2 regions of the Streptomyces sp. NPDC048636 genome follow, and region 2 is predicted to be linked to the other one. Evidence: riboswitches for the same ligand, from Rfam matches in the RefSeq annotation. Region 2 holds a riboswitch; the other holds the start of a gene.

Region 1 (14,982 bases), on a different contig from region 2:
GTCCAGTTCATCCTGACCTCCCGCGATGTCATCCACTCGTTCTGGGTCGTCCCCTTCCTGATGAAGATGGACGTCATCCCGGGGCACACCAACCGGTTCCAGGTCACCCCGAACCGCGAGGGCACCTTCATGGGCAAGTGCGCCGAACTGTGCGGCGTCGACCACTCCCGGATGCTCTTCAACGTCAAGGTAGTGTCGCCCGAGCGCTACCAGAAGCACCTGAAGGACCTGGCGAAGAAGGGCCAGACCGGCTACATCCCGGCGGGCATTGAGCAGACGGACGCTGCCAAGAACGCGGAGACCAATAACCCATGAGCATCCTCAACGAACCTCAGGGTGCCGACGCCACCGCCTCGTACGAGGACGAGTTGCCGGTGCGCCGCAAGCAGCCCGGCAATGTCGTCGTCAAGTGGCTCACCACCACCGACCACAAGACGATCGGCACGCTCTACCTCGTCACGTCGTTCGCGTTCTTCTGCATCGGCGGCCTGATGGCGCTCCTCATGCGCGCCGAGCTGGCCCGGCCGGGTACGCAGATCATGACGAACGAGCAGTTCAACCAGGCGTTCACGATGCATGGCACGATCATGCTGCTGATGTTCGCCACTCCGCTGTTCGCGGGCTTCACGAACTGGATCATGCCGTTGCAGATCGGTGCGCCCGATGTGGCGTTCCCGCGGCTGAACATGTTCGCGTACTGGCTGTACCTCTTCGGCTCGCTGATCGCGGTGGGCGGCTTCCTCACTCCGCAGGGCGCGGCCGACTTCGGCTGGTTCGCCTACTCCCCGCTGTCGGACGCGGTCCGTTCCCCGGGTGTGGGCGCGGATATGTGGATCATGGGTCTGGCCTTCTCCGGTTTCGGCACGATCCTCGGTGCGGTCAACTTCATCACCACGATCATCTGCATGCGCGCCCCGGGTATGACGATGTTCCGGATGCCGATCTTCACCTGGAACGTCCTGCTCACCGCGGTGCTGGTGCTGCTGGCCTTCCCGGTGCTGGCCGCCGCGCTGTTCGCCCTGGAGGCGGACCGAAAATTCGGGGCGCATGTCTTCGACGCGGCCAATGGCGGCGCACTGCTCTGGCAACACCTCTTCTGGTTCTTCGGCCATCCAGAGGTGTACATCATCGCGCTACCGTTCTTCGGGATCATTTCCGAGATCATTCCGGTCTTCTCCCGCAAGCCGATGTTCGGCTACATCTCGCTGATCGCCGCGACGATCTCGATCGCCGGTCTGTCGGTGACCGTCTGGGCGCACCATATGTATGTGACGGGCGGCGTGCTGTTGCCGTTCTTCTCCTTCATGACGTTCCTGATCGCGGTTCCGACCGGTATCAAGTTCTTCAACTGGATCGGCACGATGTGGAAGGGGTCGCTGAGCTTCGAGACCCCGATGCTCTGGGCGATCGGCTTCCTCATCACCTTCACCTTCGGTGGTCTGACCGGTGTCATCCTGGCCTCGCCGCCGATGGACTTCCACGTCTCGGACACCTACTTCGTGGTGGCCCACTTCCACTACGTGGTGTTCGGCACCGTGGTGTTCGCGATGTTCGCCGGCTTCCACTTCTGGTGGCCGAAGTTCACCGGCAAGATGCTGGACGAGCGGCTCGGAAAGATCACCTTCTGGACGCTGTTCATCGGCTTCCACGGCACCTTCCTGGTGCAGCACTGGCTGGGCGCCGAGGGCATGCCCCGCCGGTACGCCGACTACCTGGCGGCCGACGGCATCACCACGCTGAACACGATCTCGACGATCGCCTCGTTCCTGCTCGGCCTGTCGATCCTGCCGTTCCTCTACAACATCTGGAAGACGGCCAAGTACGGCAAGAAGGTCGAGGTCGACGACCCCTGGGGGTACGGCCGTTCGCTGGAGTGGGCCACCTCCTGCCCGCCGCCGCGGCACAACTTCCTCACGCTGCCGCGGATCCGCTCCGAATCCCCGGCGTTCGACCTGCACCACCCGGAGATCGCGGCGCTCGACCAGCTCGAGAACCACGGTGCCTCCGACGATGACAAGGCCCTCACGGGTGGCAAGGAGGCCGGCAAGTGAAGGTCCAAGGCCGGATGTTCATCTGGCTCGCCGTCTTCATCCTGGTCATCGCCATCGTCTATGGCGTGTGGTCCAAGGAACCGGCGGGCACCACCGCGCTCTTCCTCGCCTTCGGCCTGAGCATCATGATCGGCTACTACCTGGCGTTCACCGCGCGCCGGGTGGATGTCGGAGCGCAGGACAACAAGGAGGCGGACGTCGCCGACGACGCCGGTGAGCTGGGATTCTTCTCCCCGCACAGCTGGCAGCCGCTCTCCCTGGCGGTCGGTGGCGCGCTGGCCTTCATGGCCGTGGCCTTCGGCTGGTGGCTGCTCTACTTCTCGGCCCCGATCATCATGGTCGGTCTGTTCGGCTGGGTCTTCGAGTACTACCGCGGCGAGAACCAGAACCAGTAACCGGTCCTGGTACCGGCGAAATGCGGGGCCCGGACACCTCTCGGAGGTGTCCGGGCCCTCGCGTATCTCCGGGCGCTCCGGCGGGTGTCACTCAGGTGCTCCACTCCGCGCGCGATCCCCAGGGGCCGTTCATAGCGTGTGTCCATGAGCCACACATCGCGATCACCTCGAACCCGGGCGGTGCTCACCTGCACCCTGCTGGTGGCGTCGCTGATAGCGGGACTCAGCGGCTGCGGGGGGCCCTCCTCCAACCCGCTCTCCGCCAAGCCGTACGACGCCGCCGACCAGATCTCGTTCAGCGGCGACGGAGAAGAGAACCACCGGGCCGATCCGGACAAGCCACTGGAAGTGACCTCCAAGGGCGACGACGGCCGGATCACGGATGTCACCGCCACTGACGCCGCGGGCCGCTACGTCCGGGGCGAGCTGACCGAAGACGGCAGCCGCTGGCGCAGCACCGTACCGCTGGCCGCCGGAGCCCACTACACGCTCCGGGTGAGCACGGAGGACTCCAACGGGTCCCCCGGCCGTCGGAACATCGACTTCACCACCAGCTCCGCCCGCAAGCTGCTGAAGGTCACCTTCGGGCCGAAGGCGGGGGAGTACGGCGTCGGACAGCCGGTCACCGCCAAGCTGAGCCGGCCGGTGAAGGACCCCTCGGCGCGGGCCGTGGTGGAGCGTGCTCTGAAGGTCGACTCCCAGCCCGCGGCGGACGGTGTCTGGCACTGGGTGGACAGCAAGACCCTGCACTACCGTCCGCAGGACTACTGGCCCGCCCATGCGTCCATCAATGTGCACTCCAACCTCAAGGGCATCAGGATCGGCGGTGGGCTCTACGGCGGTGACGCCAAGTCCCTGCGGCTGACCACCGGTGACCGCATCGAGGCCCTCACCGACTCCGGTACCCACCAGATGACGGTGAAGCGCAACGGGGTGCCGATCCGGACCATCCCGATCACCACGGGCATGCCCGGCTTCGACACCCGCAACGGCACCAAGGTGATCCTCGCCAAGGAGTCCGCGGTGCGGATGACCGGCGCCAGCATCGGCCTCGGCAACTCCTACGACCTGATGGTGTACTGGGCCACCCGGGTCACCTGGAGCGGTGAGTACGTGCACGCCGCACCGTGGTCCACCGGCGCCCAGGGCGTGGCCAACGTCAGCCATGGCTGCACCGGTATGAGCACGGAGAACGCCCAGTGGTTCTTCAACACCGTGAAGCTCGGCGACGTCGTCAAGGTCATGAACAGCAATGGCGCCGATATGACGAACTTCGACAATGGCTACGGCGACTGGAACATGGCCTGGAACGACTGGCGTCAGGGCAGTGCCCTCGCCGCCGGTCAGCGGGACGGCTCGACCCCGGCCGACTCCGCGCGGCTCCGGCCCCAGGTGTGACGGTGGCGACAGCCGTGACCGCCGCGACCGTCAGGAGACCCCTGCGGTCAGGCGCTCACGGCCTGCCGCTTGCGGAGCAGCTCGGCCAGCGTGTCCGCCAGGGCCACCGGGTCCACCGGATGCGTGACCGCGGCCTCCGCGCGGCTCCAGGTGGCCAGCCAGGCGTCCTGCGGGCGGCCGATGAGCAGCAGCACCGGCGGACAGCGGAAGATCTCGTCCTTGATCTGCCGGCAGACGCCCATCCCGCCCGCGGGCACCGCCTCGCCGTCCAGCACACAGAGGTCGATACCGCCCTCCTCCAGCGCCATCAGCACGGCGGGCAGGGTCGCGCACTCCACGAACTCCACCGGGGGCACGTCGGCTGCGGGCCGCCGTCCGACGGCGAGCCGCACCTGTTCGCGGGTGCTCGCGTCGTCGCTGTAGACCAGCACCGTGGCGGTAGACCGCATCGTGTCCTCCGGATGAACTAAGTGATCCGCTGGGCTCCTGTGGCGGATGCTACTCCGGTACAGCCGCCCGGAGGAGGGGGCGTACAGATCTCTACCCCCTTCGGGGGACCGCCCCCAGGGCCCCCGACGAGCAGGGCCGATGGCCTTGACACTCCGAACGGTACCCCCGGGAGTGAGCGCTGGATAAGCGACCGACATAATGTCGGTCGTGGCGACAGCAACAGCAGTAGATACCGGGCACGCGCACCCGTCGGTCAACCGGCCGAACCTCACCAGCGTCGGAACCATCATCTGGCTGAGTTCCGAGCTGATGTTCTTCGCGGCCCTCTTCGCGATGTACTTCACCCTGCGATCGGTGACCGGAGCCGAGCACTGGAAGGAAATGGCGTCCGCGCTGAACTTCCCGTTCTCCGCGACGAACACCACGATCCTGGTGCTCTCCTCCCTCACGTGTCAGCTCGGTGTCTTCGCCGCCGAGCGTGGCGACGTGAAGAAGCTGCGCACCTGGTTCGTGATCACCTTCATCATGGGCGCGATCTTCATCGGCGGTCAGATCTTCGAATACACCGAGCTGGTCAAGCACGAGGGGCTCTCGCTCTCGTCCGACCCGTACGGCTCGGTGTTCTATCTGACCACCGGCTTCCATGGCATGCACGTGACAGGCGGTCTCATCGCCTTCCTGCTTGTCCTGGGCAGGACGTACGCGGCCAAGAGGTTCACCCACCAGCAGGCGACGGCGGCCATCGTCGTGTCCTATTACTGGCACTTCGTCGATGTCGTCTGGATCGGCCTCTTCGCCACGATCTACATGATCAAGTAAGCCGGTCACCGCACCGGAACCACGTCCTTAAAAGCATCGACGCAGAAGATCCTGACACCGGGGTAATCCGTGAAAAAGCTCTCCGCACGACGACGCCATCCGCTGGCTGCGCTCGTCGTCCTACTCTTCGCGCTGGCGGTCACTGGGGGGCTGTACGCCGCGTTCTCGCCGAGCGAGGCGAAGGCCGATGACAGCTCCGCCCAGTCCCTCGCCATCGAGGAGGGCAAGAAGCTCTATGCCGTCGGCTGCGCCAGCTGCCACGGCACGGGCGGTCAGGGGTCCTCCGACGGCCCGAGCCTGGTCGGCGTCGGGTCCGCCGCCGTCGACTTCCAGGTCGGCACCGGCCGGATGCCCGCCCAGCAGCCGGGCGCCCAGATGCCGAAGAAGAAGAAGGTGTACACGGACGCCGAGACCGAGCAGCTCGCCGCGTACATCGGCTCGCTCGGCGCCGGTCCGGTGACGCCCACCAAGAGTCAGTACGACATCGAGGGCGCGGACGTCGCCAAGGGCGGCGAGCTCTTCCGTACCAACTGCGCGCAGTGCCACAACTTCGCCGGCAAGGGCGGTGCCCTGACCAACGGCAAGTACGCGCCCGCCCTCGACGGGGTCAGTCCCAAGCACATCTACGAGGCCATGCAGACCGGCCCGCAGAACATGCCGTCCTTCCCCGACGCCACGCTGCCGGAGAAGAACAAGCAGGACATCATGGCGTACCTCGACACGGTCAACAGCGACAAGACCAAGACCCCCGGTGGCCTTGAGCTCGGCGGGCTCGGCCCGGTCAGCGAGGGCCTGTTCGCCTGGGTCTTCGGCATGGGCGCCCTGATCGTCCTCACCATCTGGGTCGCCGCCCGGACCGCAAAGGCCAAGAAGTCATGAGTAGCCACGAGATTCCAGAAGCAGACGAGCAGCTGCCCGAGAAGCGGGAGTCCGCCGAGGGCGCGGTGCGGGTCTCCGAGGACCCCTTCGCCGACCCGGGCATGCCGCCGCACGAGCACCGGGTGCAGGACATCGACGAGCGGGCGGCCAGGCGCTCCGAGCGCACCGTCGCCCTGCTCTTCACGACCTCGATGGTGGCCACGATCGCCTTCATCGCCGCGTATGTGACGCTCCCGGTCGACAAGTACATCTACGTCTTCCCGATCGGTCACATCAGCGCGCTCAACTTCGCGCTCGGTATGACGCTCGCCGTCGCCCTCTTCGGTATCGGCGCGGGCGCGGTCCACTGGGCCCGCACCCTGATGTCCGATGTGGAGATCGCCGACGAGCGCCACCCGATCGAGGCCAGCCCCGAGGTCAAGGCCAAGGTCATGGAGGACTTCCGGGCCGGTGCCTCGGAGTCCGGGTTCGGCCGCCGCAAGCTGGCGCGGAACACCCTCTTCGGCGCCCTGGCGCTGGTGCCGCTCTCCGGTCTGGTGCTGCTGCGCGACCTCGGCCCGCTGCCCGGCACCAAGCTGCGGCACACCAAGTGGGCCAAGGGCAAGCTGCTGATGAACCAGAACACCATGCAGCCGCTGCGCCCCGAGGACATCATCGTCGGCTCGCTCACCTTCGCCATGCCCGAGGGCATGGAGGAGGACCAGCACGACTTCCAGACCGAGATCGCCAAGGCCGCCCTGATGCTGGTCCGGCTCCAGCCGGAGAACATCAAGGACAAGCGCGAGCTGGACTGGTCGCACGACGGCATCGTGGCGTTCTCCAAGATCTGTACGCACGTCGGTTGCCCCATCAACCTGTACGAGCAGCAGACCCACCACGTGCTGTGCCCCTGCCATCAGTCGACCTTCGACCTCGCCGACGGCGGCCGAGTGATCTTCGGTCCCGCCGGGCATGCGCTGCCGCAGCTGCACATCACGGTGAACGACGAGGGATACCTCGAGGCCATGGGCGACTTCCCGGAGCCCGTCGGTCCTGCTTTCTGGGAGCGCGGATGAGTACTGCACAGACCAATGACGCGCAGCGGCGCGGAAAAGCGTCGGCGGGCGAGCGCGTTGCCGACTGGGCCGACGGCCGGCTGGGCATCTACAGCATGGCCAAGGCCAATATGCGCAAGATCTTCCCGGACCACTGGTCCTTCATGCTGGGTGAGGTCGCGCTCTACAGCTTCATCATCATCATCCTCACGGGTGTGTATCTGACGCTGTTCTTCCACCCCAGCATGGGCGAGGTCGTCTACCACGGCCCGTACGAGCCCATGCAGGGCGTGCGGATGTCGGAGGCGTTCGCCTCCACGCTCGACATCAGCTTCGAGGTGCGCGGCGGTCTGCTGATCCGGCAGATCCACCACTGGGCCGCGCTGATCTTCCTCGCCGCGATGTTCGTGCACATGATGCGGGTGTTCTTCACGGGCGCGTTCCGCAAGCCGCGTGAGATCAACTGGCTCTTCGGCTTCCTGCTGTTCTTCCTCGGCATGCTGACCGGCTTCACCGGCTACTCGCTCCCCGACGACCTGCTCTCCGGTACCGGACTGCGGTTCATCGAGGGCGTGTTCCTGTCGGTCCCGGTCGTCGGCACCTACATCACGATGTTCGTGTACGGCGGCGAGTTCCCGGGCACGGACCTGATCGCCAGGCTCTATCCGGTCCACGTCCTGCTGCTGCCGGGCATCATGCTCGGTCTGCTGGTGGCCCACCTGATCCTGGTCTTCTACCACAAGCACACGCAGTACCCCGGGGCCGGAAAGACCAACAAGAACGTGGTCGGCATGCCCCTGCTGCCGGTCTACATGGCCAAGGCGGGCGGCTTCTTCTTCCTGGTCTTCGCCGTGATCGCGATCCTCTCCGCGGTCGCCACGATCAACCCGATCTGGACCATCGGCCCCTACCGGCCGGACCAGGTGTCCACCGGTGCCCAGCCGGACTGGTACATGGGCTTCGCCGAGGGTCTGGTCCGTGTGATGCCAGGCTGGGAGATCAACGCCTGGGGCCATACGCTCGTCCTGGGCGTGTTCATCCCGATCGTGCTGTTCCCCGTGGTGCTGGTGGCGATGGGCGTCTACCCGTTCATCGAGTCGTGGATCACCGGCGACAAGCGCGAGCACCACATCCTGGACCGCCCGCGCAACGCCCCGACCCGTACCGCCTTCGGTGTGGCGTGGCTGACCGCGTACTTCGTGATGCTGGTCGGTGGTGGAAACGACCTGTGGGCCACCCACTTCCATCTGTCGATCAACTCGATCACATGGTTCGTCCGGATCGGCTTCTTCGCCGGCCCGGTGGTGGCCTTCATCGTCACCCGGCGGATCTGCCTCGGCCTCCAGCGCCGCGACCGCGACAAGGTGCTGCACGGCCGTGAGACCGGCATCATCAAGCGGCTGCCGCACGGTGAGTTCGTCGAGGTCCATGAGCCGCTCTCGCAGGAGCAGCTGCACATGCTGACCCAGCACGAGCAGCCGAAGCCCTACGAGGTCGGCCCGGAGGTCGACGAGAACGGGGTCGCGCGGAAGATAAAGCGTTCGCAGAAGCTCCGCTCGAAGCTCTCCAAGGGCTACTACGGCGAGCAGGCGATGATTCCGAAGCCGACCCGCGAGGAGTACCAGGAGATCACCAGCGGCCACGGCCACCACTGATCCACTCGGTATCCGCTGACGCCACCCACAGACCAGGGCCCCGGCCCGGACCACCACGGTCCGGCCGGGGCCCTGGTCGTTGGTACGGACGGCGTTGCCCGGTGTCACATGGTGTCCGCCATACGGGCGCGCGGCATCCGGGGTCATGGCGCCGATAGGCTGTGGACGGGCCCGCCGCCGCCCGCGCGGACCCCTTTTCCCCTGCCCACCCCACGGATCCAGGAGCGGACCATGGACGTTGTGACCCCAGCCGGAGGCGACAGCACCGCGACGGCCCGCACCTGGCCGGACGTCCTCACCTCGCTGCTCAGCGGCCAGGACCTCACCGCCGATGACACCGCCTGGGCCATGGACCGGATCATGCGCGGTGAGGCCACCGACGCCCAGATCGCCGGATTCATCGTGTCGCTGCGGGCCAAGGGCGAGACCGTGGAAGAGGTGTCCGGACTCGTCCGGACCATGTATGACCACGCCACGGTGATCGAGGTCCCCGGGGACACCGTCGATATCGTCGGCACCGGTGGCGACCGCGCCAGGACCGTCAATATCTCGACGATGTCGGCGCTGGTGGTGGCCGGTACCGGAGCGCGGGTGGTCAAGCACGGCAACCGCGCCTCGTCCTCCGCCAGCGGCGCGTCCGATGTGCTGGAGAAACTGGGCGTCAATCTCGAGCTGACCCCGCGGCGAGTGGTCGAGGTGGCCGAGGAGGCAGGGATCACCTTCTGCTTCGCGGTGAAGTTCCACCCGTCGCTGCGGCATGTCGCCGCCGCCCGCCGGGAGCTGGGCATCGCCACCACCTTCAATATCCTCGGCCCGCTCACCAACCCGGCCCGGGTGCGCACCCAGGCGACCGGTGTGGCGGACGCCCGGATGGCGCCCATCGTCGCCGGTGTGCTGGCCGACCGCGGTTCGTCCGCGCTGGTCGTCCGGGGTGACGACGGGCTCGACGAGCTGACCGTCACCGCGACCTCCCAGGTCTGGGTGGTGCGGAACGGCACCGTGCGGCAGGAGACCTTCGACCCGCGGGACGTCGGTATCGAGCTCGTCCCGGTGGAGGCCCTGCGCGGTGCGGACGCCTCGTACAACGCGGATGTGGCACGCCGGCTGCTGGCCGGGGAGACCGGCCCGATCCGGGACGCGGTGCTGCTCAACTCGGCTGCCGCGCTGGCCGCCCTGGAGCCCGACCCGGGCGCCAGGACCCTCACCGAGCAGATCGGGGAGGGGCTGTCGCGCGCGGCGGAGTCCATCGACTCGGGCGCGGCGCGGAACGCCCTGGAGCGATGGGTGCGCGCCAGCAACGCGTAGCCCCTGCCGCTGTCGCGCACCGCCCCTGCCCGGATGCCGGACAGGGGCGGTGCGCCGTTTTCCGGTATGGCATACTCCTGGCCAGGTCACGAGCGACAGCGACTACGGCCCCGGCCCGCTGTCCGGCAACCCTCCGTCCGTGGCGGGGTGCCCCGGGTGATGACCAGGCCGCAGGCAGCGAGGTCTGCGGCAAGCGCGGACCCCTCGCACTAGGGGTCCTGGTGGTCGAGGGAGTTCTTCCGTGACGCAGCGAATGCTTTAGGGCCGGTCGGCCCGTATCCCCCAGCCTCCGTACGGCGCCCTTGTCCGTGCGTTGAGCGATTTTCCACGCCCGCACCGGCGGTGAGCCGCCGGGTCCGCGTGTGACGCATTCACGCCTTCACCCTCCGGGAGACTTCGCCATGTCCGTGCGCCCTGCCGCCCCTGCCGCCCCCGTTGCCCATGCCTCCTCCGCCGCCCCCGCCGATGTCTGTAGGCCGCTGCCCGTGCTGGGCGCCGATGTCCGGGTGCCACTGGTCACCGGTGGCGAGGTGACCTACGCGGCGCTCGACTACGCCGCCAGCGCCCCCGCCCTCCAGCGGGTCTGGGACGACATCGCCGCCTACGCCCCGTACTACGGCAGCGTCCACCGCGGCGCCGGGTACCTCTCGCAGCTGTCCACCGATCTGTTCGAGAACAGCCGCCAGGACGTCGCCGCCTTCCTCGGCTGCCGCGAGGACGACCAGGTCGTCTTCACCCGCTCCACCACCGATTCGCTCAATCTGCTGGCCGCCGCGGTGCCGTCCGGCACCGAGGTCTTCGTCTTCGAGACCGAGCACCACGCCTCGCTGCTGCCGTGGGAGCAGCGCGAGGACGTCCATGTGCGCTACCTCAGCGCGCCGCGCTCTCCGCGGCAGGCCGTGGAGACGCTCGAGCGGGCGCTCGCGGAGCGGGCCGGGGGCCCGGCGCTGGTGTGTGTGACGGGTGCGTCCAACGTGACCGGTGAGCTGTGGCCGGTGCGGGAACTGGGCGCCGCGGCCCACGCCCACGGCGCCCGTATCGTCCTCGACGCCGCCCAGCTCGCCCCCCACCACCCGGTGGACATCGCGGCGTCGGACGTCGACTGGGTCGCCTTCTCCGGGCACAAGCTGTACGCCCCCTTCGGCGCCGGAGTGCTGGCCGGACGGGCCGACTGGCTCGTCGAGGCCCGCCCGTACCTCGCGGGCGGCGGCGCCAGCCGTAAGGTCGCCCGGCGGGACGACGGCGGGGTGGACGTCGAATGGCACACCACCGCCGCCCGGCACGAGGCGGGCTCGCCGAACGTCATCGGCGTCTACGCCATCGCCTCCGCCTGCAAGGCGCTGACCGAGGCCGGGTTCGACGGGCTGGTCGCCCGTGAGCGGCAGCTGATCGCCGCGGTCCGGGAGGGTCTGGCCGAGGTGCCTGAGGTGCGGGTGCTCTCGCTGTTCGGGGACGACGCCCCGCGGGTGGGGGTGCTGTCGTTTGTGGTGGACGGCTGGAACAGCTCGCACTTCGCCGCCGCGCTCTCCGCGGAATACGGCATCGGCGTCCGTGACGGCCTCTTCTGCGCCCACCCGCTGGTCCGTACGCTGCTGGGCAGCGAGCCGGAGGAGCCGGGCGAATGCGGCGCCCCCGAGGCCGCCCCGGGCGAGCGCTCCCTGAACGCGATCCGCGTCAGCTTCGGCGCGGGCACCCCGGACGAGCATGTGGACCGCTTCGTCCGCGCGGTGAAGGAACTGGTCCGTGACGGCGCCCGGTGGACCTACCGCACCGAAGACGGCCGCTGCGTCCCCGCCCGCGACTGACCCCGCCGCCGCGCGAGCGGCTTCGGCGGGACGCCCGCCGGAAGCGCGGCCCGGCGCCCGCACCGTGCGGGGTGCGCGCGGTGCGGCCAGTCCGCGAAGGGGTCATCCGCGCTCGGGCGCCGGGGCGACGGGCGCCCAGCGGGCGGTGGGGCCGAGACGGGGCTCCCGGCCAGGAACGCCGCAGCCGGTCGGGCGGGCCGCCGGATACGACGCGGCCGCGTCCGGGCCCGCGACCGGTGCACACCAGAGGCCAGCGGACGGGGCCGCCGGAGAGGCGCGGCTTTGCCGTCGCCCGGTCCGCGGCGGGTGGGGCTAGCCGTCGAGGCCGATGGCGAAGGCCGCTTCCAGGTCGTGCTGGGAGTACGTACGGAAGGCGATGTGGGTCTCCGTGGCGGCCACCCCGGGGACCTTGCTGATCTGGCCCGGGATGATGTCCGCGAGGTCGTCGTGCTCCGCCACCCGCACCATCGCGATCAGGTCATGCGCGCCGGTGACCGAATAGACCTCGCTCACGCCCTCCAGCGAGGCGATCTTCTCGGCGATCTCCGGGATCCGGTCCACGCTGGTCTTGATGAGCACGATCGAAGTGATCACGGCTGGCTTTCTCCCTCGCTGGGCCTGGCTGCGCCGCCCACTCTAGCCGTCCGCCCGAAGCGGGCCCATGCGTAGAGGAAGCCGAGGGTGAAGCCCACCAGATGAGCCAGATAGGCGACTCCCGGGCGGTCGTCGGCCTGCCGGGCGGCCAGCCACTGGAGGGCGACCCAGAAGACCAGGACCGCCCAGGCGGGGAAGCGCAGCGGCATGAAGAACAGGAACGGGAAGAGGCTGGTCACCCGGGCCCGGGGGAAGAGCCACAGGAACGCGCCGAGCACCCCGGAGATGGCACCGGAGGCGCCGACCAGGGTCTGCCCGGACTCGGCGTGGGCGGCGGCGTAGCCCAGGAGCGCCAGATAGCCGGTGGCGAGGTAGAAGAGTGCGAATTGCACTCGTCCCATGCGCTCCTCGGTCATCGCACCGAAGACGTAGAGAAACAGCATGTTCCCGAGGAGATGCAGCCAGTTTCCGTGGACGAAAAGCGCGGTGAGGGGGGTCAGCGGCTGATCGGGCCCGCCGGTCCACAGGGCGCTGGGAATCACCCCCCAGCGCTCGAAGTACGCGGACTGCGCTTGGAGCAGCTCCCCGCCCGTGCCGTACTCGGGATTGAGACCGGAGGCCGGTCCGAGGACGAAGATCACGCAGCAGATGACGATGAAGGTGTACGTCATCAGGGGGCGGCCGGACGTCTCACCGGAACCCTCAGACGTATCGATCATGGCCAGATCATCGCGTACCGGACACAACCTGCCCAGAGCGCCTCGCCGCGCTGGCCCGAGGGGCGGTACGGGCCCGGCACGGGCCAGTGCTCAGGCCGTAGGGTGACAGGACACCCTCTGAGCCGCCGAGACACGCCGAGACACAAGCCGAGAAGCGAGGACGCGAGAAACGATGGCCGTTCCCACGCCGACTGCCGAGACCCGCTGGCGTTGCACGCTCTGCGGCAACCTCACCCGATTTGATGTGACCCGCTCGACGAAGGCCGTGGAGTATGTCCATCTCGACCTTGCCGGGGAACCCAAGGTCGAGGAGCGCGAGGTGGTCAGTGAGACCATTGAGTCAGTGCGCTGTCGCTGGTGCAACGCGGTCGATCAGATCGAGCTGGTGGACCGGCCGAGTACCGGTGCGAGCGCCTGAGAACGGAGCGATGACAGGTGGTGGAGCGGACGGGCGGCCCCGGGGCGGCCGGTGACGCCGAGGGTGTCACCGAGACGCTCGACCGCCCCCTGCCGGAAGGGGTGCGGCGGCGTGTCGTCGCGCTCGTCGCGGACGCCTTCGGCGGCCTGACGGTCACCGAATTGCCTCCCCAGCTGCGGCAGTACGCCCGTTTCACCCCGACCCGCCGGGCCAAGTTCGCGGGGAACGCGATGGCCGCGGCGGTGGCGGGCGACACGGTGTTCCGGCAGCGGATCGCGGCCCGGCTGCGCGAGACCCAGCCGGAGCTGTCGGAGGCCATCGAGGGCGGTTCGCCGCCCGCCGCGGCCGATCCGGTGGACGTCGCCGCGGTGGCGTACGTCCTGCGCCCGACGGGCTGGGTGAAGCTGGTCGAGGCGGCCGGTGAGGAGGCGCAGCGGGCCTCGGCCGAGCGGGCCGGTGAGGAGGCCGCGCGGGAGCTCCAGCGGCTGCGTGAGGAGCTGTCGGAGGCCAGGAGCGCGGCACGCGGTGAGGCGGAACGGGTGCGCGGGGAGCTGGAGACGGCGCGCAAGGAGGGCGACGCGCTCCAGCGCAAGCTGCGCAGCGCGCAGAGCGATGTGAAGCGCGGCGCGGCGGCGCTGCGCAAGGCCGAGGCCGAGCTGGAGTCCGTACGGTCCGAGGCGGCGGCGCGGCAGGCGACCGCGGACGGTGAGGCGCGGCGGCTGCGGGCCCGGCTCGCGGAGACCGAGTCGGCGCTGGAGGCGAGCCGCCGGGCGGTGCGCGAGGGCCGCAGCGTGGAGGACATGCGGGTGCGGCTGCTGCTGGACACGGTGCTGGACGCGGCGCAGGGCCTGCGCCGCGAACTGGCCCTGCCGCCCGCCTCGATGCGCCCCGCCGAGACGGTGGACGCGGTGGAGCCGGGCCGGATGACGCCGAAGGACATAGCGACCAGGGCGCTGTCCGAAACCGATCCCGCGCTGCTGGACCAGTTGCTCGCGCTGCCGCAGGCACATTTGGTGGTGGATGGCTATAACGTCACCAAAACCGGCTATCCGACGATGCCGTTGGAGAAGCAGCGGCTGCGGCTGCTGGGCGGTCTCGCCGTGCTGGCGGCCCGTACCGGCGCGGAGATGACCTGTGTCTTCGACGGGGCGGAGCTGGCCGCTCCGGTGCTGCTGGCGCCACCGCGCGGGGTGCGGGTGCTGTTCAGCAAGCCGGGGGTGACGGCGGACGAGCTGATCCGGCAGCTGGTGCGGGCCGAACCGCCGGGCCGGCCGGTGGTCGTGGTGTCCACCGACCGCGAGGTGGCGGACGGGGTGGCACGCGCCGGAGCGCGGCCGGTGGCATCGGCCCTGTTGCTGAAGCGACTTGCTCGGACCTGAGTGAAGTCTGATTATCAGCGCAGTGTCAATTGACCGTCACTGCCCGTGTGATGTTTGTAAAAGATGTGCTCTGAGGGGCAC
Region 2 (14,982 bases):
CAACAGCTCCCAGAAGGAGTGGGAGAAGATGGCCCGCGCCTATGAGACCAAGCACGGCAACGTCAAGATCGACGTCAAGGTCTACAGCTGGACCGAGGTCGACAAGCGTGTCGCCGAGATGGTCAAGAGCGGTGACGCCCCGGACATCGCGCAGATCGGCGCGTACGCCGACTACGCGGCCGACGGCAAGCTCTACCGCGCCGACCAGATGCTCTCCATCCCCACCCAGGCCGGTTTCATCACCTCCATCGCCCACGCGGGCGAGGTCAACCGGGTGCAGTACGGACTCCCCTTCGTCTCCAGCGCCCGGCTGCTCTTCTACAACAAGAAGCTCTTCGACCAGGCCGGGATATCCGACGCGCCCACCACCTGGGCCGAACTCAAGTCCGCCGCCAAGGCCCTGAAGGGGATCGGGGTGCGCACCCCGTACGGGCTGCCCCTCGGTCCCGAGGAGACCCAGGCGGAGACCATGATGTGGATGCTCAGCGGCGGGGGCGGCTACACCGACCCCAACGGCAGCTACACCATCGACTCGACCGAGAACATCGAGACCTTCGAATGGCTGCGGGACGAGCTGGTCGGCGAGGGCCTCACCGGCCCCGGCTCCCCGGCCCGCACCAACCGGCAGGACGTCTTCGACGGCTTCACCCGAGGTGAGGTCGGCATGCTCAACGGCCACCCCACCCTGATGCAGCAGGCGTCCGGCCACGGCATCAGCTACGGCACCGCGGCGCTGCCCGGCCGCAAGGGCAAGTCCCGCTCCACGATGGGCGTCGCCGACTGGCTGATGGCCTTCAACACCCATGGCAACCGCCAACAGATCGGCGACTTCCTCGACTTCGTCTACAGCGACGAGAACGTGCTCGACTTCGCCACCCAGTACGATCTGCTCCCCGTGACCACCACCGTCCGGGAGACCATGCTCGACGACCGCGAGTACAAGCCGCTGTGGCGCTTCCTGGACGAGCTGGAGAGCGCCGAGTTCTACCCGTCGGACAAGACCTCCTGGGCGGCCGTCAGCAAACTGGTCAAGGAGAAGATCGGCTCGACGGTGGTCAAGGGCGGCGACCCGGCGAGCGTACTGGGCGAGATCCAGCGCGCGGCCGACGCGATGGAGAACGCGGGGACGTGACGGATATGACGGGGGCGGCCGAACCGGAGCGCGAGCCGGAGCCGGAGGCGGGGCATGAGCCCGAGCCCGAGTCCGGGGTTCGGGATGGTTCGGGGGCCGAGGCGGGGGGGCTGTCGGATCGGGATCGGGACGTGCTCGCCCTGGAGCGGCGCGGCTGGCCGGGCCCGGGCGCCAAGGAGCGTGCGATACGCGAGCGGCTCGGCATCTCCCCGACCCGTTACTTCCAGCTCCTGAACGCGCTGCTGGACGACCCCCGCGCCCTGGAGCACGACCCCGTCACCGTCAACCGCCTCCGCCGCGTCCGGCAGGAGCGGCGGATGCGCCGCTGACCGTACGCCCGGCTGGGTAGGGTCACCGGTATGGGCAGTCACCCCCTTCCCGAACCGACCACAGTCGCCGGACGCGAGGGCCTCACCGCCCTCCTGGAGCGGCCCGCCAGTGCCGTCGTCGGCCTCGACTTCGACGGCACCCTCGCCGAGATCGTCCCCGACCCCGACCGGGCCCGTGCCCACCCCGGCGCGGTCCCCGCGCTCTCCCGCCTCGCCCCGATGCTGCGCTCCGTCGCCGTGATCACCGGCCGCCCGGCCCGGGTCGCGGTGGAGTACGGCGGCTTCGCCGGGGTCGGGGAGCTGGCCGGTCTGGTGGTGCTCGGCGCCTACGGGGCCGAGCGCTGGGAGGCGGCCGACGGCGCACTCACCTCCCCCGAGCCCCCGCCGGGCGTCGCCGCCGTCAAGGCCGAACTCCCCGATGTGCTCGAGGCCCACGGCGGTGAGCGGGGCCTGTGGACCGAGGACAAGGGCCGCGCCGTCGCCGTCCACACTCGCCGTGCCGAGGACCCCCGGGCCGCCTTCGAACGGCTCCGCGCCCCGCTGTACGCGCTCGCCGAACGCCACGGGCTGATCGTCGAACCGGGCCGTCTGGTGCTGGAGCTGCGCCCGCCCGGCATGGACAAGGGCGTCGCCCTCACCGACCACATTCGCGCCACCGGCGCCGACACCGTCCTCTACGCGGGTGACGACCTCGGCGACCTGGCCGCCTTCGCCGCCGTGGAACGGCTACGGGACGAGGGCGTCCGGGGCGTCCTGGTGTGCAGCGGCAGTACGGAGGTCACCGAACTCGCCGCCCGCGCCGACCTGGTGGTCGACGGCCCGGCAGGCGTGGTCGCCCTCCTCAACGCCCTGGCCACAGCCGCCACCCGCCCCTAGCCGCCGCCGATGGCCCCGACACCAGCCCGGACGGGCCCGGCGGCCGCACCACCGAGTGCACGACCTGTCACCAGCCAGCCCACCGGAACCGGGCCCGCCCGCAGCGACACCCCGCGGAGCCCGCCCCGCCCAGCCGCGCTCTCCCTGGCCGCGCGGCACCCGCACCACCGAGTGCCCGGTCCTCCCGCCGACGGCGGAGGGGGGCCACGCGATACCGGGCCGTGCCGCGGGCACACCGTGGCGCGGCGGCGGCCCTACGGCTCCAGAGCCCGGAGCTGGGCCAGGAACCAGTCGCGCGGGGGGAGGGCGGTGGCCGCGGCGGCCAGCCGCCGGGTGCGGTCCGCGCGCTCGGCGTCGTCCATGCGCAGGGCCTCGTCCAGCGCCGCCGCCGTGGCCTCCACGTCGTACGGGTTCACCACCAGCGCGTCCTCGCCCAGCTCCGCGTAGGCCCCCGCCTCGCGGGAGAGCACCAGCGCGCAGCCCCGCTCGGAGACGACCGGCACCTCCTTGGCCACCAGGTTCATCCCGTCCCGGATCGGGTTGACGAGCGCCACGTCGGCCAGCCGGTAGGCGGCGAGCGAGCGGGCGAAGTCGTCCTTCACATGGAGGGCGACCGGCTGCCAGTCCGCCGTGCCGAACTCCTCGTTGATCTCGTCCGCGACGGCCCGCACCCGGGCCGTGTAGTCGCGGTAGACGGCGAGGTCCTGGCGGGAGGGGTAGGCGAACGCCACATGGACCACGCGCGCGCGCCACTCGGGGTGGCTCTCCAGCAGCCGCCGGTAGGCCAGCATCCCCCGCACGATGTTCTTGGACAGTTCCGTACGGTCCACCCGCACGATCGTCTTCCGGTCAGGACCGATCTGCGCCCGTAGCGCGGTGAGCCGTTCGCCCACGTCCGCGGCGTGCGACCGCTCCCGCAGGAACTCCGCGTCCGCGCCCAGACCGTGCACCCCGAGCCGGGTCTCCCGCCCCTCGAACCGCACCGCCGTGGCCGCGCCGCCGCTGTCACCGCCCTCGCCGCCGTCGCGGACGATCTCGGCGCCCAGCACCACCGCACAGCAGTCGGCGAAGGCCGCGGCCCAGCGCTCGGTGAGGAACGCCGCGCGGTCACCGCCGAGGATGCCGCGCAGCACGGCCTCCGCCATATCGTCCGGCAGCAGCCGGTAGTAGTCCGGCGGGGCCCACGGGGTGTGCGAGAAGTGGCCGATCCGCAGGTCGGGGCGGCGGGCCCGCAGCAACCCGGGCACCAGCACCAGGTGGTAGTCCTGCACCAGGACCACCGCGCCCTCGGCCGCCTCCTCGGCGAGCGCGTCCGCGAAAGCCGTGTTGTACGTCTCGAAGGCCGCCCACTGCGCGGCGGACTCGGCGTCGAAGACCGGCTCCACCGGCGTCTGGTAGAGCAGGTGGTGGACGAACCACAGCACCGAGTTGGCCACGCCGTTGTACGCGGCGGCGAACACATCCGGCGCGATGTCCAGCATCCGCACCCGCTGCCCGCCGGTGTCGGCGGTGTCCAGATGGCCGGTCCCGGCGCGCCGCGCCGCCTGCCGGTCGCCGTCGCCGAGAGCCGCGCACACCCACACCGCACCGGCGTCCGGACCGATCGCGCTGAGGCCGGAGACCAGCCCGCCACCCCCGCGCTTGGCGGTGAGCGAGCCCTCCTCACCCAGCGCGTACGAGACCGGGCCGCGGTTGGAGGCGACGAGGATCTGGGCAGTGCGCGGGGCAGCCATGACGCGAGCCTAGCCAGCGGGCGCGCGGCGCAAACGTGCGTACGGTTCCTCGGCACCGTAGGGCGTACACGTCCTGCTCCCGCCCGCCCCGGCGCGCCCGCCGGACACCCCCTAGGCCGCCCGCCGCTCCGCGTACTCCGGGACCTCGATCATCGGCGGCCGCTCCTCGGTGTCCACGGCCCAGGTACGCGGTTCGAAGCCGTTCTCGCCCCGGTCGAACTGGGTCAGCCGCGGCCGCACCAGATGGCCGCGGGCCAGCCGCAGCTGCGCGGTGCGGTAGATGGCCGCCGCCATCCGGCCGAGCGCCTGTCCGTCCTGGTGGCGGTGTTTGCGCACGCCGATGTCCACCTGGGCGAGCGCGTCGAGGCCGACCGTGTGCAGCGAGTCCACCAGCAGCCCCAGCTCCACCCCGTACCCCACGGGGAACGGCAGCCGCTCCAGCAGCGAGCGCCGGGCCGCGTACTCCCCGCCCAGCGGCTGGACGAATCCGGCCAGCAGCGGCCAGTGCAGATTGAGCAGCGGACGGGCGACCAGCTCGGTGACCCGGCCGCCCTGGCCTTCCGCGTCGCCGAGCGGACGGTCGTACATGCCCTTGACCAGTCGCACCTCCGGATCGGTCAGCAGCGGACCGACGACCCCGGAGACGAAGCGCGCGTCGAACTCCCTCAGGTCGGCGTCGATGAAGCAGACGATGTCCCCGCCGGTGGCCAGCAGGGAACGCCACAGCACCTCGCCCTTGCCCGGCAGCGCGGGCAGCCGCGGCAGCGGCGCGTCGCGGTGGACCACGGTCGCACCGGCCGCCGCGGCGACCTCCGCGGTGCGGTCGGTGGAGCCGGAGTCCAGCACCACCAGCTCGTCGACGAGCGGCACCGCCCCGTCCATCAGGTCACGGCGGATCACCGTGACGATCTCCCCGACCGTCGCCTCCTCGTTCAGCGCGGGCAGTACGACGCTCACGGTGTCGCCCGTGTCGCCCGTGTCGCGTTTGGCGGCCAGCAGACGGTCCAGCGGACGGTCGTCGGCCGACCAGGAGCGGTGCTCCAGCCAGCGCTCCACCTCATCCAGCACCTGTCTGTCTCCCTGCTGCTGTGATCACATGTGATCGGCGGATGCGCGCGGGCATGTGATCGACTGTGATCGGTTGTGATCCATCTCGCGCTTCGGACGGCTGTCTCAACCCTCCGGGCCTTCGGTTACAGTCTTGAACAGCGCGCGTGACCGTCATATGTCGGGGTCGACCCGGCCGTGTGGCGCTCATCGCACGGACAAACGCCCGGCTCGAGTCCGGTGCCATACCGCTCATCCAGAGGGGCAGAGGGAACGGCCCGTTGAAGCCCCGGCAACCCTCCAGCTGGTCTCGTGCACACAGCGAGGCTCCCAGCTCGGGAAGGTGCCAATTCCGTCTCGTGGCGAAACGCGTCACGAGGAAGATGAGGAGAAAGGGCCTCGCCTCCATGGCTGTGCAATCCGTCGAAAGCTCCACCGCTTCGTCCTCCGCCGCTGCCCCGGCGTCGTCTCCGGCCTCCTTCGGTCCCGCCGTCGCGCTGTCCTGTCGCGAGTGCGGTGAGCGCTTCGACCTCGGCCCGATCTTCGCGTGTGCGTCGTGTTTCGGCCCGCTGGAAATCGCGTACGACCTGCCCACCGGCGACCCGGAGGGGCTGCGCCGGCGGATCGAGGCCGGTCCGAACAACATCTGGCGCTACGCCCCGCTCCTTCCGGTCCCGGCGGACGTGGCGGACACGCCCAGCCTGAATCCAGGGTTCACCAAGCTGGTCAAGGCCGACAACCTGGCCCGTGAGCTCGGGGTCACCGGTGAGCTCCACATCAAGGACGACTCCGGCAACCCGACCCACTCCTTCAAGGACCGGGTCGTCGCCATCGCCGTCCAGGCCGCCCGCACTTTCGGCTTCACCACCCTGTCCTGCTCCTCCACCGGCAATCTCGCGGGCGCGGTCGGCGCCGCGGCCGCCCGCGCGGGCTTCCGCTCCTGTGTGTTCATCCCGCACGACCTGGAGGCGGGCAAGGTCGTCATGGCCGCCGTCTACGGCGGTGACCTGGTCGGTATCGAGGGCACCTATGACGACGTCAACCGCTTCTGTAGCGAGCTGATCGGCGACCCGGCGGGCGAGGGCTGGGGCTTCGTCAACGTCAATCTGCGCCCGTACTACGGCGAGGGCTCCAAGACCCTGGCCTACGAGATCTGCGAGCAGCTCGACTGGCGGCTGCCGGACCAGATCGTCATTCCGATCGCCTCGGGTTCCCAGCTCACCAAGATCGACAAGGGGCTGAAGGAGCTGATCCAGCTCGGCCTGGTCGAGGACCGCCCCTACAAGATCTTCGGCGCCCAGGCCGAGGGCTGCTCCCCGGTCTCCGCCGCCTTCAAGGCCGGTCATGACGTGGTCCGCCCGCAGAAGCCGAACACCATCGCCAAGTCGCTGGCCATCGGCAACCCGGCGGACGGTCCGTACGTCCTGGACATCGCGCGCCGCACCGGCGGTGCCGTGGAGGACGTCACCGACGAGCAGGTCGTCGACGCGATCAAGCTGCTGGCCCGCACCGAGGGGATCTTCGCGGAGACCGCGGGCGGGGTCACCGTGGGCGTGACGAAGAAGCTGATCGAGGACGGGCTCCTCGACCCGACCCTGACGACCGTCGTCCTCAACACCGGCGACGGGCTGAAGACCCTGGACGCGGTGGCACCCACCACGGGCCCCTCCGCCACCATCCGCCCCACCCTTGACTCGTTCCGAGAGGCTGGACTCGTATGAGCGTCAATGTCCGAATTCCGACCATCCTCCGCACCTACACCGGTGGTCAGGCCGAGGTCAGCGCCGAGGGCGCGACCCTCGCCGAGGTCCTGGCGGACCTGGAGAAGAACCACCAGGGCATCTCCGCCCGCGTCCTGGACGACACCGGAAAGCTGCGCCGCTTCGTGAACGTCTACGTCAACGACGACGATGTGCGCTTCGCGGAGGGCCTGGCCACGGCCACGCCGGACGGTGCCGGGGTCTCGATCATCCCGGCGGTCGCGGGCGGCTGCTGACCCCCGATCACCTCCGCACCATCGGAATCGCCTCGTCCGGAGAAACGGACGGGGCGATTCCGTCTGTGGAAACGCGATACAGTTGGCCAGATTCCGAACCGGCCGGAGGCTGGAACCCCCTACGGAACTCGTCAAGTTGTGTGCGAGATGTGAGCACGATTTGTCGAGTTGGTTCCCTATGTCCGGCCCGAGTTGTCCCACATTCGTGAGGATCCTTCACTTTCGGCCCCTCGGCCGCCCCCAGAATTCTCGTCCGATTGACCTGTTGCAGAGGGCGTTGGGACGGATACATTCAGCGGCGGTCGACGCGTTCCGGCGCACACCCTCCCGACCGGAGAGGGTGAGGTCTGACCCGGGTCCGCGGAGTGCGGTCCTGCGCAAAAGGGCCAGCAATAGGGGAGTTAGGAATGGCTCAGGGCACCGTCAAGTGGTTCAACGCGGAGAAGGGGTACGGCTTCATCGCGGTCGACGGTGGTGCGGACGTGTTCGTCCACTACAGCGCGATCCAGATGGACGGCTACCGCACCCTCGAGGAAGGCCAGCGGGTGGAGTTCGAAATCTCGCAGGGCCAGAAGGGCCCGCAGGCCGACATGGTCCGCGTGGCCGTTGGCTGACGCGCCGACGCGACGCAGCTGACTGGAGTGCATCGAAGGGCCCGTGCCCCCCTCGGGGGGACACGGGCCCTTCGGCTTGCCGCCGGGCCCCGCTCCTGCGGGCGCCCGTACTTCAGGGCTCGGCGCTTGCACTCTCGGGGGTCGAGTGCTAATCATTGGCGTTAGCACTCTGACAGTGAGAGTGACAGAAGGACCGGGTCGGTGAGGCCCGCCAGTGCCATACGGGGCAAGGAACCGTACGGCAGGCAGGCCGTCCGTCGCGGGCGCCAGCGCGGTCCGGAGCAATCCGCCCCCACGGCCTAACGGCCTGGGAGGTACCCCCTAAGTCTTGGGAGGACCACTTCACATGGCCAAGATCATCGCGTTCGACGAGGAGGCACGGCGCGGCCTCGAGCGCGGGATGAACCAGCTCGCCGACGCCGTCAAGGTCACTCTCGGCCCCAAGGGCCGTAACGTCGTCCTCGAGAAGAAGTGGGGCGCCCCCACGATCACCAACGATGGTGTTTCCATCGCCAAGGAGATCGAGCTCGAGGACGCGTACGAGAAGATCGGTGCCGAGCTGGTCAAGGAGGTCGCGAAGAAGACGGACGACGTCGCCGGTGACGGTACGACGACCGCGACCGTCCTGGCCCAGGCGCTGGTCAAGGAGGGCCTCCGGAACGTCGCCGCGGGCGCCAACCCGATGGCCCTCAAGCGCGGCATCGAGAAGGCCGTCGAGGCCGTCTCCGCCCAGCTGCTCGAGCAGGCCAAGGACGTGGAGACCAAGGAGCAGATCGCTTCCACCGCCTCCATCTCCGCCGCCGACACCCAGATCGGCGAGCTCATCGCCGAGGCGATGGACAAGGTCGGCAAGGAAGGCGTCATCACCGTCGAGGAGTCGCAGACCTTCGGGCTCGAGCTCGAGCTCACCGAGGGCATGCGCTTCGACAAGGGCTACATCTCCCCGTACTTCGCGACGGACATGGAGCGTATGGAGTCGTCGCTCGACGACCCGTACATCCTGATCGTCAACTCGAAGATCAGCAGCGTGAAGGACCTCCTCCCGCTGCTCGAGAAGGTCATGCAGTCCGGTAAGCCGCTGCTGATCATCGCCGAGGACATCGAGGGCGAGGCCCTGGCGACCCTGGTCGTCAACAAGATCCGTGGCACCTTCAAGTCCGTCGCCGTCAAGGCTCCGGGCTTCGGTGACCGCCGTAAGGCCATGCTCGGTGACATCGCCATCCTCACCGGTGGCACCGTCATCTCCGAGGAGGTCGGCCTCAAGCTGGAGAACGCCGGACTCGACCTGCTCGGCCGTGCTCGCAAGATCACGGTCACCAAGGACGAGACCACCATCGTGGACGGCGCCGGCGACACCGAGCAGGTGCAGGGCCGCGTCAACCAGATCCGCGCCGAGATCGAGTCCTCGGACTCGGACTACGACCGCGAGAAGCTCCAGGAGCGCCTGGCGAAGCTGGCCGGCGGCGTGGCCGTCATCAAGGCCGGTGCCGCGACCGAGGTCGAGCTCAAGGAGCGCAAGCACCGCATCGAGGACGCGGTGCGCAACGCCAAGGCCGCCGTCGAGGAGGGCATCGTCGCCGGTGGTGGCGTGGCCCTGCTCCAGACCGTCTCGGTCTTCGAGAAGCTGGAGCTCGAGGGTGACGAGGCCACCGGTGCCCAGGCGGTCCGCCTGGCGCTCGAGGCCCCGCTGAAGCAGATCGCGGTCAACGCCGGCCTCGAGGGCGGCGTCGTGGTGGAGAAGGTGCGCAACCTGACCCCGGGCCACGGTCTCAACGCGGCCACCGGCGAGTACGTCGACCTGATCGCCGAGGGCATCATCGACCCGGCCAAGGTCACGCGCTCCGCGCTCCAGAACGCCGCGTCGATCGCCGCGCTGTTCCTGACCACCGAGGCCGTCATCGCCGACAAGCCGGAGAAGGCCGCCGCGGCGGGCGCTCCGGGCGGTATGCCGGGCGGTGACATGGACTTCTGATCGACGATCCCGTCGGTCGAACCGTCCTGAACGTCGGGGCGGCACCCTCTCCCAGGGGTGCCGCCCCGACGGCGTTTTCCTTCCGGCTTCCTCCCGGCTTCCTCCCGGCCCGTTGGCCGACTACCGCCGAGCGCTCAGCGCGCCCGCGCGGCCTCCAGGGCCGCGCGCAGCCGGCCGCCCGCCTCGGCGAGCAGCTTCTCGGCGGTCGGTGCGTCCACCTCGCCCAGGATGGTGAGGATGGCGTTCTTGGTCTCGCCGTCCGTGGCCGTGAGCGCGCTCTCGATCCGTTCGTCCGGGGCGCCGGTGGCCAGCGAGACGATCCGGCGGGAGCGTGCGCGCAGCTTCTCGTTGGAGGCGCGCACATCGACCATCAGATTCCCGAAGGTCTTGCCCAGCCGGATCATGGTGATGGTCGAGATCATGTTGAGCACCAGCTTCTGGGCGGTGCCCGACTTCAGCCGGGTCGAGCCGGTGACCAGCTCCGGCCCCACCACGATCTCGATGCCGTGGTCGGCCGCCGCGGCCAGCGCCGAGCCCGCGTTGCAGGACAGCCCGACGGTCAGCGCGCCCCGGGACCGGGCGTGCTCGACCGCGCCGACGGCGTACGGGGTGCGGCCGGAGGCCGAGACGCCGACGACCGCGTCGTCCTCGCCCACTCCGAGCCGGTCGAGGTCCGCGGCGGCCAGCTCCTTGCTGTCCTCCGCCCCCTCGATGGAGTTCACCATGGCCTCCGGCCCGCCCGCGAGCATCCCGAGGACCTGCCCCGGCCGGGTGTTGAAGGTGGGCGGGCACTCGCTCGCGTCGAGCACCCCGAGCCGCCCCGCGGTGCCCGCGCCCGCGTAGACCAGCCGACCACCGCGGGCCATCCGGGCGGCGATGTCGTCGATGGCGGCGGCGATCCGGGGGAGCTGGGCGGCGACGGCGGTGGGGACCGCCGTGTCCTCCTCATTCATGATCCGGGCGATCTCCACCGTCTCGAGCTGGTCGATCTCGGCGAGTTCGGGGCGGAAAGCCTCGGTGGTGAGGGTCTCCAGCTGGGCCCGGAGCTGTGCCGGGCCCTGGCCCTGACCCTGGTCGGCTGCGGAAGTCATGCGAAACGGCTCTTTCCCATAGTCAGCGTGGCGGGGGTGGGGGGAGGTGCGGATGACTCGGGGGTGGTTCGGGAATCTCCGTGGTGGTGGTTCAGCGGTGGCGGGGGCGGGGGTCGTGCCGGTGGGCGAGCGCCTCGTACGAGGCGGACAGCGCGGGCGCGGCGGACTCGTACGTACGCTGTGCGACCCCGATGAACAGGCAGTCCACCACCAGCAGCTGACTGGTACGGCTGGCCATGGCCGCCGGGCGCAGCTCGCTCTCGCGGGCGGTGGAGGTGGTGAGGACGAAGTCCGCGTACTGCGCCACCTCGCCGTCCGGCCGTCCGGTGATCGCGACGGTGGCCGCCCCGCGCTCGAAGGCGACCCGCAGCGGTTCGATGACGTCCGTGGTGCGGCCCGAGTGGGTGATCGCGATGGCCACGTCGCCCGAGTGGAGCTGCACGGCGTTGGTGACCGCGAGATGCGGATCGGCGTGGGCATGGGCTATCAGCCCGATGCGCAGGAGCTTCTGGACGAGGTCCTGGCCGACGAGGCTGGAGGCGCCCACTCCGTAGACATCGATACGGCGGGCGGTGGCGAGCGCCGAGACGGCCGCCTCCAGCTGGCCGGTGTCCAGTCCGGCGGCGGTGTCCGCCAGACACTGCTGCTCCTCCTGGGCCAGCTTGGTGACCACGTCGGAGATCGGGTCGTCGACCGCGATATCCGCCGTGACCGCCGGGGCCCGGCCCGCCGCCTGCTGTGCCGCCAGCGCGGCCAGCGCGAGGCGCAGATCGCGATATCCGGGGTAGCCGAGCAGTCGGGAGGTGCGTACGACGGTGGCTTCACTCGTACCCGTGCGCTCGGCGAGCCCGGTGACGGTGAGCGCGGCGCAACCGGCCGGATCACCGGCCACGGTCTCGGCGACGCGCTGCATGGAGCGGGTCATGGAGGGAGCCAGCGTACGGACCTTCGCCGCGAGGGCGGCCGGTGCGGGAGCGGGTGCGTCGGACGGGGTGAAAGTTTCCTTCAGCCTACTGCTCACATCTGAAAACTATTTCCGGCCATGGCGACCGTCAACCCTGGGCGCACCGCGGTATGTCACCGGGGATGCGGACGGAGGGCGAGAGCAGGCGCCACGCCGAAGCAAAGGTGACAATGGGACCCATGAAGCTCGAACACGCACTGCACGCGGCGCGTGCGCTCGTCCTTGCCGATCTCGCGGCGGGAGACGTCGCCCAGGCGGATATCGTCTCGCTGGTCGAGGACGCGATCACGCACCGGCGGTGGTGGGTCGAGCAGTGGCCCGAGGGCGCGGCGTATGTGGCCGGACTGGTCGCCCAGGACGTCCAGGACGCCCTGCTGGAGCGCTACGGGCGCTGGCCGCTGTGCCCTGTCTGCACGCAGGGCGGCGATCTCCACGCGCTCGACGTGGAGCCGGAGTTGGGCGTGGATCCGCACTGGGTGTGCGGTAAGACGTCGGTCGCGGTGGCGCGCGTGGGCTCCCTGGGAACCACCCTCTGATGGCCGTACTGATCGATCCCGCCGCCTGGCCGGGCCATGGCCGGATGTGGTCCCACCTGGTGAGCGATGTCTCGTACGACGAACTGCACGCGTTCGCGTCCCGCATCGGCGCGCCGCGCCGCGGTTTCGACCGGGACCACTACGACATCCCGAGCGAGCTCTACGAGACGGCGGTCCGGGCCGGGGCCGAGGAGGTCGGCAGCAAGGAACTGCTGCGCCGCCTGACGGCGGCGGGCCTGCGCCGCCCGAAGCGAGCGCGGACGCCGGGGACGTAAGGGACGCCCCCGCCGCGGGCCCGGGAAGACGGGAGGCGTCGGGGGCGGGCGGACGCTCGGTGAGGACCCCGAGGGGGCACCCTCGCCGCGATCAAACGCCCCCGCGCATCAGCGCGTGGCGCGGGTGGCGCGTGCGGAGTCCGGGGCCTGGGCCGTGGCCGCCGACCCCGCGATCACTCGCGAACCGCTCTCCGCCCGGTGGATCCGGGAGGCGAGCGCGGTCGTCCCGATGGCGAGCGTGGCCATGGCCGCACCGGTCCAGGCCACCGCCGGATAGCCCCAGCCCGCGCTGATGACGAGTCCGCCCAGCCACGGGCCGACCGTGTTGCCGATGTTGAAGGCGGCGGTCGTGGTCGCCCCGGCGAGCGTCGGAGCGGCGTTGGCCACGTTGAACATCCGGGCGTTGAGCGCGGGCGCCGTGAAGAAGGCGGTGACCCCCAGCAGCAGCGCCAGGGTGACGGCCGCGGCGGGGTAGTGCGCGGTGAGCGCCAGTACGGCCAGGACAACGGCCGAGGCCGCTATGCCGACGTACATCGTGCCGAACAGATGGGCGTCCGCGATCCGCCCGCCGACCACCGTACCGATCAGCGCCCCGACCCCGAACAGCGCCAGCACGGTCGGCACCCAGCTCTCCGCGAGCCCCGCCACGTCCGTCAGCAGCGGCGCGAGGTACGAGAACAGGCAGAAGACCGCGCCGCCGTTGAGCGCGGTGGTCAGCAGCGCCAGCCAGACCTGCCGGTCGCGGTAGATCGCCAGCTCGTTCCGCAGCCGTGGCCGGTCCTCACCGGTCGGCACCTCCGTACCCGGTACGAGCGCGATCACCCCGATCAGCCCGAGCACCGACAGCCCGGCCACCGCCCAGAAGGCCGCCCGCCACCCCGCGTGCTGCCCCAGGAACGCACCGGCCGGAACCCCCGCGATGTTCGCGATGCTGAGCCCGCCGACCATCACGGCCATGGCCCGCGCCCGTGCGTTCACCGGCACCAGCGACACCGCCACCGCCGCGCCCACCGCCCAGAACCCGGCACATGCGAGCGCGCTCACCACCCGCGACGCGAACAACACCCCGTACGACGGCGCCACCGCCCCCGCCACCTGCCCCAGCCCGAAGGCGGCCAGCAGCGCGATCAGCGTCGTCCGCCGGGGCAACCGCAACGTGGCCGCCGCCAGCACCGGCGCCCCGACCACCATCCCGATCGCGAACGCGGACACCAGCAGCCCGGCCGTCGGAATCGACACATCCATATCCCGCGCCACGGGTTGCAACAGCCCGGACAACATGAACTCGGACGTCCCGAGCGCGAAGACGGAAAGGCCGAGGACGTACACGGCGACGGGCATGGCGGTACGAGTGCTGGTACGAGACGGCATGCCCCCCACAACATCGCCCGGCCCCTTGGCATTCCTCCCCGCCGCGATCACGCGCCCAGCAGCTCCAGCTCCGTGGCCATGTTCCGGCGGGCCGCCGCCTCCCAGCGGTCCTGGCCGGGCGGGGTGCGGAACAGCCTTTCCAGGCCGAGGAGTTGGCGCAGCACATTGGCGCGGCCCTCGTGGAAGACGTCGTCGGGGACGAAGCCGTACTCCTCGCGCACGGCCGCCGCGTAGGAGGCGTAGTTCTCGGGGGAGCCTGCCAGTACGGCGAGGTCGGCGTCGCACAGGACCTCGGCGTTGAGGTCGCCGGGGGCCGGGTCGTGGTCGGTGGTGAGGCGGACGAGGCGGGCCACCTCGACCGTACGGGGCTCCGGGACGCCCGCTTCCGGGAGGGCGCGTTCGGCGAGGCGGGCGCTGCGGTCCTCGTTGGTGGAGCGGTCGGGCAGGTAGACGGCGTCGTGGAACCAGGCGGCGAGGCGGATCGCGGCGGGGTCGGGGGCCGGGATGTGGGGCAGCAGCTCGTCGATCCGGTCCAGTACCGCGATCAGATGGTCCGTCGTGTGGTACCGGCGCTGCGGCTCGGCCCAGCGGGCGAGGAGGTCTTCGCCGTACGGGGCCGCATCAGGGGCGGTGACCTCGCGGGCGCTGGTCAGCAGGGTTGTCCAGCGGGCGAGCAGGGCGTCATGGGCGGGGTGGTGTGCGGGGGCGGACATGAGCCAATTGTGGGGTACCGGTTTGGCCCCGGGTGGGGTGTGGCAAGCTGAGAAGCATGTCTAGACCAGTTCTCGAGGTGATCGCGCTCCACGCGGCGGACGCGATCGCCGCACAGGCCGGTGGGGCGGACCGCCTCGAGCTGGTCACCGATATGGCCGCCGACGGGCTCACCCCGTCCCGCGAGACCTTCGCCGCCGTACGGTCGGCCGTCGACATCCCGGTGCGGGTGATGCTCCGGGGCTCCGACGGCTTCGCGGCCGGGGACGCCGCCGCCCTCGACGCCCTCTGCGAGCGGGCCGCCGCGCTGCATGCCGAGGGGGCCGATGAGTTCG

Evidence for each region. Region 2 has a riboswitch for S-adenosylmethionine ahead of thrC (threonine synthase). Riboswitches for the same ligand answer to the same signal wherever they lie in the genome.
Region 1: linked by a shared signal. The riboswitch ahead of AB0C66_RS09055 (aminotransferase class V-fold PLP-dependent enzyme) and the one ahead of thrC (threonine synthase) in region 2 are both predicted to bind S-adenosylmethionine.

What each region holds. Positions count from the first base shown of each region.
Region 1 is NZ_JBEZHR010000002.1:710,730-725,711, forward strand. It holds gene coxB (cytochrome c oxidase subunit II) at 1-315, shown strand, start outside; gene ctaD (cytochrome c oxidase subunit I) at 312-2,051, shown strand; gene AB0C66_RS09015 (cytochrome c oxidase subunit 4) at 2,048-2,446, shown strand; gene AB0C66_RS09020 (Ig-like domain-containing protein) at 2,591-3,844, shown strand; gene AB0C66_RS09025 (hypothetical protein) at 3,892-4,293, opposite strand; gene AB0C66_RS09030 (heme-copper oxidase subunit III) at 4,493-5,113, shown strand; gene AB0C66_RS09035 (c-type cytochrome) at 5,183-5,992, shown strand; gene AB0C66_RS09040 (Rieske 2Fe-2S domain-containing protein) at 5,989-7,047, shown strand; gene AB0C66_RS09045 (cytochrome bc complex cytochrome b subunit) at 7,044-8,681, shown strand; gene trpD (anthranilate phosphoribosyltransferase) at 8,913-9,986, shown strand; SAM riboswitch class IV at 10,071-10,188, shown strand; gene AB0C66_RS09055 (aminotransferase class V-fold PLP-dependent enzyme) at 10,388-11,791, shown strand; gene AB0C66_RS09060 (Lrp/AsnC ligand binding domain-containing protein) at 12,104-12,385, opposite strand; gene AB0C66_RS09065 (rhomboid family intramembrane serine protease) at 12,382-13,104, opposite strand; gene AB0C66_RS09070 (hypothetical protein) at 13,277-13,522, shown strand; gene AB0C66_RS09075 (NYN domain-containing protein) at 13,540-14,901, shown strand.
Region 2 is NZ_JBEZHR010000003.1:263,203-278,184, reverse strand. It holds gene AB0C66_RS11790 (extracellular solute-binding protein) at 1-1,132, shown strand, start outside; gene AB0C66_RS11785 (DUF3263 domain-containing protein) at 1,138-1,461, shown strand; gene otsB (trehalose-phosphatase) at 1,492-2,337, shown strand; gene AB0C66_RS11775 (trehalose-6-phosphate synthase) at 2,592-4,070, opposite strand; gene AB0C66_RS11770 (glucosyl-3-phosphoglycerate synthase) at 4,182-5,138, opposite strand; SAM riboswitch class I at 5,367-5,507, shown strand; gene thrC (threonine synthase) at 5,525-6,838, shown strand; gene AB0C66_RS11760 (MoaD/ThiS family protein) at 6,835-7,113, shown strand; gene AB0C66_RS11755 (cold-shock protein) at 7,521-7,727, shown strand; gene groL (chaperonin GroEL) at 8,074-9,699, shown strand; gene murQ (N-acetylmuramic acid 6-phosphate etherase) at 9,834-10,790, opposite strand; gene AB0C66_RS11740 (MurR/RpiR family transcriptional regulator) at 10,882-11,811, opposite strand; gene AB0C66_RS11735 (hypothetical protein) at 11,934-12,290, shown strand; gene AB0C66_RS11730 (DUF4031 domain-containing protein) at 12,290-12,565, shown strand; gene AB0C66_RS11725 (Cmx/CmrA family chloramphenicol efflux MFS transporter) at 12,674-13,906, opposite strand; gene AB0C66_RS11720 (hypothetical protein) at 13,984-14,649, opposite strand; gene AB0C66_RS11715 (copper homeostasis protein CutC) at 14,706-14,982, shown strand, end outside.